Regions from separate parts of the Paenibacillus protaetiae genome, predicted to be linked through region 2. Evidence: predicted binding sites of a transcription regulator. Region 2 holds the regulator's gene; the other holds the start of a gene.
What was found. Region 2 encodes CtsR, which represses protease genes until heat stress. Its sites were predicted from a motif close to ATGGTCAATAAAGGTCAAACA; they were not measured.
Positions count from the first base shown of each region.

Region 1: the regulator CtsR is predicted to act here: its motif matches at 1,771-1,791, upstream of clpP (ATP-dependent Clp endopeptidase proteolytic subunit ClpP).

Region 1 covers NZ_CP035492.1:3,008,236-3,012,660, reverse strand. The annotation lists gene whiA (DNA-binding protein WhiA) at 1-443, shown strand, start outside; gene ET464_RS13860 (HPr family phosphocarrier protein) at 636-905, shown strand; gene clpP (ATP-dependent Clp endopeptidase proteolytic subunit ClpP) at 1,109-1,693, opposite strand; tRNA gene ET464_RS13850 (tRNA-Arg) at 2,120-2,194, opposite strand; gene ET464_RS13845 (sugar-binding transcriptional regulator) at 2,417-3,466, shown strand; gene gap (type I glyceraldehyde-3-phosphate dehydrogenase) at 3,556-4,425, shown strand, end outside.
Region 2 covers NZ_CP035492.1:3,682,620-3,687,044, forward strand. The annotation lists rRNA gene ET464_RS16940 (23S ribosomal RNA) at 1-1,114, shown strand, start outside; rRNA gene rrf (5S ribosomal RNA) at 1,198-1,314, shown strand; gene ET464_RS16950 (CtsR family transcriptional regulator) at 2,125-2,586, shown strand; gene mcsA (protein-arginine kinase activator protein McsA) at 2,622-3,140, shown strand; gene mcsB (protein-arginine kinase McsB) at 3,205-4,242, shown strand; gene clpC (ATP-dependent protease ATP-binding subunit ClpC) at 4,245-4,425, shown strand, end outside.

The sequences.
Region 1 (4,425 bases), 670 kb from region 2:
AACTGGCCAATAAGTTTGATCTGAATGCGCGCTGCATCGAGCGTAAAAAAGGTTTCGTTTTCTACATCAAGGAAGGCGAAAAAATTATCGAACTGTTGAATATCATTGGCGCTCACCAGGCTTTATTCAAATTCGAGGATGTTCGGATTATGCGCGACATGCGGAACTCGGTCAACCGGATCGTGAACTGTGAAACCGCGAATTTGAATAAAACGATAGGTGCTGCCGTGCGCCAAATCGAAAATATAAAGCTGCTTGAACGCGAGGTCGGACTGGACAATTTGCCTGAGAAGCTGAAGGAAGTCGCCCAAATCCGGCTGCAGCATCCCGACATGAATTTAAAAGAGGTTGGGGAAATGCTAAAAATGAAAGTGAGCAAATCCGGTGTGAATCACCGATTGCGAAAAATTGATGAACTTGCGGAAAAATTAAGGAACGGATAGACTTTTTTGGCTAGTGCATCCGATTGTATAATGATATAATAATGTGGGGAATCGACTTCTTTGCAATATGCGTTTTTGTGGAGCTGTACAGCTTTGCCTACGGAACGATCGGAGGCGCATCGAAGGTCGAGAGTCGTACCGGTCCAGCACCAATACATGAAGCAGGTTGATTATGATATAGGGGGTAATTCCATGGCAAGACTACCGGTTGTCGTTCGGTTGAAAACAGGTCTTCACGCAAGACCAGCTGCGCTATTCGTTCAAGAAGCGAATAAATTTTCCTCAGAAGTTTTTGTGGAGAAAGACGATAAAAAAGTAAACGCTAAATCGATCATGGGCATTATGAGCCTGGCGATTAGCTCCGGAACTGAAGTATATATAAGTGCGGAAGGTTCGGACGCGGAACAGGCTGTAAACGCTTTAGTTGCACTTGTCAGCAAAGAAGAGCTCGAGAACCAATAACTCGTTTTTCTTTGCGTCACCATAAAGCACGTTGACCAAAAGCTCCGTTGTGGAGCTTTTTTTGGTGGGGCTCTTAACGTTACCCGATAAGAGCCTTGGCGTTTGGCGCAGCCAAGGGGAACCCTAGCCAAGCCGATGTTTCGTCTAAACCAAAAACCGGCCCCATTATTGCAGCAGCTGCAATAATGGGGCCGGTTTTTGGTTTATTGGACTTTGTCGATCACTTTATCGATCAGGCCGTATTCAACCGCTTCATGAGCGCTCATGAAATAATCGCGGTCCGTATCCCGTTCGATCCGGTCAAGCGGCTGTCCCGAACGTTCAGCTAGAATGCCGTTTAACTTGTCGCGCATTTTCAGAATGCGGCGCGCCCGGATTTCGATGTCGCTTGCTTGGCCTTCGGCTCCGCCCAGCGGCTGGTGAATCATCACTTCGCTGTTCGGCAATGCGTAACGTTTGCCTTTGGCGCCTGCCGTCAGCAGGAACGCGCCCATCGAAGCGGCCATGCCTACGCAAATCGTCGACACATCCGGTTTAATGTATTGCATTGTATCGTAGATGGCCATTCCCGCCGTGATGGAACCGCCGGGGCTGTTAATGTAAAGGGAGATGTCCTTCTCCGGATCGTCAGCCGCCAGGAACAGCATTTGTGCGATAATCGAGTTCGCAACAACGTCATTCACGCCGGTGCCGAGGAAAATAATCCGGTCCTTCAACAGACGGGAGTAGATGTCATAGGCACGTTCGCCTCGATTGTTTTGCTCAATAACCATGGGGACAAAGTTCATATCCATTACAATTCCCTCCTCATTCGGAAACGGTTAATTTTATTGCTAATGTACCCATTCTAACGAATTGGACAACAAAAGTCAAAGAAAGTCAAACAAAAGAAAATGAGTGCCGCACTTCCGATTTTTTAGAGGTATTATGGTCATTATGTGCAAAAGTTAAATTTAAGGAGTGAAGCCTCGGAGAAGCGCTGGGTTACACTGTCCAGTTCGAGGCGGACAAGGCTCAGGTGGCCTTAAAGCAGAGCATATCAGCGTAACGCTGACGATAGGCAGCAAAGAGCAGGAGCCGTCCTTTTCCATAGTAGTGCAAGGGTGCGAACGCCCGGCTGCTGCGGCTGGACATCCGCAGCAGCCGGACCGCAGCGGGAAACAGGCATGAAAAAAGCCTCTGCGCAGAAGCAGAGGCTGTCAGTTCATATCAAATGGCGCGCCCGCTAGGAATCGAACCTAGATCTCAGGCTCCGGAGGCCTACGTCATATCCATTGGACCACGGGCGCATAAAAAACAAAAGCAAGATTTATTATATATCTCGGTGTGCCGAATTGCAAGCGGCGATTCAAAAAAATATTTTTGTATGAAAAATGTCGGCAAGCGTTTTCAATAGGTTGCACAACAGGTTCATTTTGGTTAAGATAATTGTGGGACTTAAAATGTTACCGCGGGACGTAAAACGTCCTATACAATTGGGGTTCAGTCCAACTGGAGTGAATGAAAAAAAGATGCATCAGATCATTGAACTGCAGCAGCAGCTTCTGCCCGATCTGTTGGATGTCATGTCGAAACGCTACTCCATTTTGCATCAGGTTATGCTCTCCGATCTGATTGGCCGCCGCGCGCTTGCCTCAACACTCGGAATGACCGAAAGGGTATTGCGTGCAGAGACGGACCTGCTGAAGTCGCAGGGCTTGCTAGAGATTTACCCAAACGGCATGCGGATCAGCGAAGCAGGCAAGGAATTGCTGGAGAAGCTGGAGCCATTTTATAAGTCGCTTATCGGCCTTAACCAGCTGGAAGAAAAAATCCGCGCGCATTTTAAGCTGAAGCAAGTGATCGTTGTAGCGGGAGATTCCGACATTTCACCGCAAACGAAACGCGAGCTTGGCAAGGCGGGAAGCCAGGTGCTGGGCAAGATGCTCAGGCCAAACGACGTAGTCGCCATTACCGGCGGTTCGACGCTTGCGCAAGTCGCGAATCAGTTGACCGCGCCGGCGCCGCTGAAAACCAATCTGTTCGTACCGGCCCGAGGAGGGCTAGGCGAAAGCTTGGATTATCAGGCGAATACGCTTGCTTCCACCATGGCGAAACGGACGGGGGCGCATTACCGGCTGCTTCATGTGCCGGACCATTTAGGCGAAGAAGCTTTTGCTTCGATTATGCAGGAGCCGACCATCCGCGAAATGGTAAAGGTCATCCGCAGCGCCCGGATCGTGGTGCACGGGATTGGCGAAGCTGCCGTCATGGCAAGACGCCGGAAGCTGGATGAGAAGGAAATTGAGGAAATGGCGCAGGAAGGCGCGCTCGCTGAAGCGTTTGGCTTTTATTTTGATAAAAACGGTTCGGTTGTCCACAAAAATCAGACGGTAGGATTACACCTGGAGGATATTGTGAACACTGAGGTTGTTATCGGTGTAGCCGGCGGCAAAAGCAAAGCGGAAGCTATTACCGCCATCATGCGGTTTGGCCACGATGATGTGCTGGTGACGGATGAAGCCGCCGCGCATGATATTATCGCCTTTATCGAAGAGGAAGAGCAGCACAAGCTATCTTGACGGGGCACGCCGGGTCTGCACACCTGTCAGCCGTGTCCTGTCTTGAAATATATTTTTCATCATAAAAGACATTTAGGAGGCAACTCACAATGGTTAAAGTTGGTATCAATGGTTTTGGACGTATCGGCCGCAACGTATTCCGCGCTGCTCTGAACAACCCTGAAGTAGAAGTTGTTGCAGTCAACGACTTGACGGACACAAACACGCTGGCTCACCTGCTCAAATACGACACAACGCACGGCAGACTGGACGCTACAGTAGAAGCAAAAGAAGGCGCGCTCGTTGTGAACGGCCGCGAAATCAAAGTGTTTGCAGAACGCAACCCTGAGAACCTTCCTTGGGCGCAATACGGCGTTGAAATCGTTGTAGAATCGACAGGTATTTTCACAGCGAAAGAAAAAGCCGAGCTTCACCTGAAAGGCGGCGCGAAAAAAGTTATCATTTCCGCTCCTGCTACTAACGAAGACATCACGATCGTTATGGGCGTTAACGAAGACAAATACGATGCAGCAAGCCACACGGTTATTTCGAACGCTTCCTGCACCACGAACTGTCTCGCTCCTTTCGCGAAAGTGCTGAACGACAAGTTCGGTATCGTAAAAGGCATGATGACGACGGTTCACTCGTACACGAACGACCAGCAAGTGCTTGACCTGCCTCACAAAGATCTGCGCCGCGCCCGCGCTGCTGCAGAAAACATCATCCCTTCGACAACTGGCGCTGCAAAAGCGGTAGGCCTTGTACTGCCTGAGCTGAAAGGCAAGCTGAACGGTATGTCGATGCGTGTTCCTACGAAAAACGTTTCCGTAACGGACCTCGTTGCCGAACTGAAAGTAAACGTAACGGTTGACGAAGTGAACGCAGCGCTGAAAGCCGCTTCCGAAGGCCCGCTGAAAGGCATCTTGAACTTCTCCGAAGAGCCGCTTGTATCGAGCGACTACAACGGCGACCCAGCTTCC
Region 2 (4,425 bases):
GCAAAAACACAGGTCTGTGCGAAGCCGCAAGGCGAAGTATACGGGCTGACGCCTGCCCGGTGCTGGAAGGTTAAGGGGAGCGGTTAGGGGTAACCCGAAGCTGTGAACCGAAGCCCCAGTAAACGGCGGCCGTAACTATAACGGTCCTAAGGTAGCGAAATTCCTTGTCAGGTAAATTCTGACCCGCACGAATGGCGTAACGACTTGGGCGCTGTCTCAACGAGAGATCCGGTGAAATTTTAATACCTGTGAAGATGCAGGTTACCCGCGACAAGACGGAAAGACCCCATGGAGCTTTACTGCAGCTTGATATTGGACTTTGGTACGATCTGTACAGGATAGGTGGGAGCCTGGGAAGCATGAGCGCCAGCTTGTGTGGAGGCGACGTTGGGATACCACCCTGATCGTATCGGAGTTCTAACCCGCTACCGTGAATCCGGTAGGGGGACCGTGTCAGGCGGGCAGTTTGACTGGGGCGGTCGCCTCCTAAAAAGTAACGGAGGCGCCCAAAGGTTCCCTCAGAATGGTTGGAAATCATTCGGAGAGTGCAAAGGCATAAGGGAGCTTGACTGCGAGACCAACAAGTCGAGCAGGGACGAAAGTCGGGCTTAGTGATCCGGTGGTACCGCATGGAAGGGCCATCGCTCAACGGATAAAAGCTACCCTGGGGATAACAGGCTTATCTCCCCCAAGAGTCCACATCGACGGGGAGGTTTGGCACCTCGATGTCGGCTCATCGCATCCTGGGGCTGAAGTAGGTCCCAAGGGTTGGGCTGTTCGCCCATTAAAGCGGTACGCGAGCTGGGTTCAGAACGTCGTGAGACAGTTCGGTCCCTATCTGTCGTGGGCGTAGGAAATTTGAGAGGAGCTGTCCTTAGTACGAGAGGACCGGGATGGACGTACCGCTGGTGTACCAGTTGTTCCGCCAGGAGCACCGCTGGGTAGCTATGTACGGACGGGATAAGCGCTGAAAGCATCTAAGCGTGAAGCCCCCCTCAAGATGAGATTTCCCAGTATGTAAGACCCCTTGTAGACGACGAGGTGGATAGGTTCGGGGTGGAAGCGCAGCAATGCGTGCAGCTGACGAATACTAATCGGTCGAGGGCTTATCCTAAATCAAGCTAAAGATTCATTGCATACCCTTTCGCATCCAGTTTTCAAGGCGCAAAACCTTGAAGGTTTACGCTGTAAACCACGTTTGGTGGCGATGGCGGAGGGGAACCACGCGTTCCCATACCGAACACGACCGTTAAGCCCTCCAGCGCCGATGGTACTTGGACCGCAGGGTCCTGGGAGAGTAGGACGTCGCCAAGCACGAAGAACCTGTCACAGTCTTGTGGCAGGTTTTTTTGTGTCCTTAATAATTAATGGATTAAATAATGGTTTAGCATTATGGTTTGTTTCCGGTTGTGAATTGGCAAAGCATCACAAACAGCTTACTGTTGTCCACATCACGCACAATGGGGGGTAACTGGCCCTTGGTGCACCGAAGGATAAGCAGCATTGATTAACCGATGCATTACCTCCTGTGAGCAGGCGCTTTAGCAGCGAAATCGACTCGGGTTATCCCCTTGTTTGCCCACAAGTCTGCATAACTTCATGGTTAGCAGCAGCAGATCATCTAGAATAAACGGGATAACCGGCTGCATCAGCTGAAATTATGCACATGTGAATAGTTGTCTAAATTCCGCAAAAGCCTTCTTATTGAGATTTTACCCCCAGCATGCAGTTCCTCTTATACACACTTTTGTTCACAAGCTGTTTATTTATGTGAATGAACGATGCTTTCACACCACATAATAAATGAATGATCGAATAAGTTCCGGCCGGCGCTGTCTATGGGTATAAATAAGCATGGACCGCATCATGCTAGATCATAACGGCTTTCAAAATAAGGATTTGAAAATCGTCTGAAAATTTAAACTCCATCTCTTGACCTTTTTTGATTTTTGCGTATAATGAATTTAAAGTCAAAGAAAGTCAAAGTCAATTGCAGCTGCTGAATAGAGCTGTTCCGCAGCGGTAATCTTCTTGCTAAACGCAGGCGGATTACAGCCAAATCCAGGCTAAAGTTTCATTCAGCCGGTACAGCGATATTTGCAGCATTTCATGGAGGTTGGTGATATGCGCAACATTTCCGATCTCATTGAGCAGTACTTGAAGCAATTGCTGCAGAACAGTTCGGATGGAGCTGTTGAGATTCAGAGGAACGAGCTTGCTGACCAATTCTCGTGTGTTCCTTCGCAAATTAACTATGTCATCAGCACCCGTTTCACCTTGGAGAAAGGTTACATGGTGGAAAGCAAAAGGGGCGGCGGCGGTTATGTGCGCATTCAGCGGGTTGAGCTGCCGGCATTAAAAAACATTCAGTTCCACATTAATGAAACGATTGGTGATTGTGTGGAACAAAGTGTTGCCGAAGGACTCATTTATCAGCTGGAGGAAGCGGAATTGATTACAAGACGGGAAGCCAATCTGATCCGGGCAGCGATATCCAGAGACACGATTGCAGTCAAGCTTCCGCTTCGCGATGAGATTCGGGCACGCCTTCTGAAATCGATGTTAATTACGCTGCTAATCCGTTAGGCGAGTAGTGTAGCTCGAAAGGAGGGGCAACATTCGTGATTTGTCAGGAATGCGGTAAAAGGCCGGCAACACTCCATTTTACAAAAATCGTTAATGGTGAAAAAACGGAGTTTCATATATGCGAGGCATGCGCGAGGGAAAAAGGCGAAAGTTTACCCGGTGCGCCCAATGGCTTTTCCATCCATAGCTTGCTGTCGGGGCTGCTTGATTTTGAGCCTGCAGGAGCAGCAGGCGGCGGGGTAAAGCCAAAGGCTGCCCGGTGTGATGAATGCGGCCTTACTTATGCGCAGTTCAGCAAAATCGGCCGTTTTGGCTGCAGCTCATGCTATAAGCATTTTGCAGATCATTTGGATCCGTTGTTGAAGAGGGTTCACGGCAACACGGTGCACGTCGGGAAAATACCAAAAAGATACGGCGGGCAAATCCAGTATAAGCGCGAAATTGAGCAGCTTAGACGGGATATGCAAGGCCGTATTGAAAGGGAAGAGTTCGAAAGCGCGGCTTTAATCCGCGACCGGATTCGTGAACTGGAAAAAAAGATCAGCGATTTGTAAAGCAGGAAGGAGGGGCGTATCTGTGGAACAACGCCATTTCTCGCAGCAAGCGTTAAGCGAATGGATGAAGCATGATGGTCCCGATTCCGATATCGTGATCAGCAGCAGAGTTCGGCTGGCCCGCAACTTGCGGCGGCATCCTTTTCCAATGCTTGCGACCAGCAGTCAGTCCGAAGAAGTGATGAAGCAGCTGATTGAAATCGGCAAATCCGATCAGCTCGCCCAAGTGGGCAAGTTCGAGACGATTGTTTTATCGGACTTGAATGAACTGGAGCGCAGAGTGCTGGTGGAAAAACATTTAATCAGCCCGAATTTGGCCAATGATTCACGCGGCGGGGCGGTTATATTAAGCGATAATGAATCCGTCAGCATTATGATTAACGAAGAAGACCATCTGCGCATTCAATGTTTGTATCCGGGATTCCAAGTACAAGAAGCTTGGGGACTGGCTGGCAGAATTGATAATATATTTGAGGAGAAAGCGGAATACGCTTTTGATGAAAAGTTTGGTTATTTGACGACTTGTCCTACGAATGTCGGGACGGGCATTCGGGCTTCGGTCATGATGCATTTGCCGGCGCTGGTGCTGACGCAGCAAATTAACCGGATTTTGTCCGCCATTACGCAGGTAGGCCTTGCCGTTCGCGGTCAATACGGCGAAGGTAGCGAGGCGCTTGGCAATTTGTTTCAAATATCGAACCAGATTACGCTGGGACAATCGGAAACGGAAATTATCGATAACCTGTACGGCGTAGCCAAGCAAATTATCGAGCATGAACGTGCGGCAAGATCAAGGCTGCTGACAGAGTCGCGGCTGAAGGTCGAAGACCGGATCAAACGTTCCTACGGCATATTAAAATATGCGGCGATTATGGACTCGAAAGAGGCTTCGCAGCGGTTATCCGATGTTAGGCTTGGAGTAGATTTAGGATTGTTGCAGGAAGTTACGCCTACGGTGATGAATGAATTAATGGTGATGACTCAGCCAGGCTTTTTGCAGCAAACGTTCAAGGAGAAGATGAATCCGGAAACACGCGATGTAAGACGCGCCGAACTTATCCGCAAGCAATTGCGGGGGCAAACTGAATTTGGGGGTGCTTGAACATGATGTTTGGAAGATTTACGGAACGCGCACAGAAGGTATTGGCTTTAGCGCAAGAGGAAGCGGTCAGACTTGGCCATAATAATATCGGGACAGAGCATATTTTGCTTGGTCTCATTCGGGAGGGCGAAGGCATTGCAGCGAAAGCGCTCATTGGCCTAGGGCTTGGTCTCGAAAAAATAC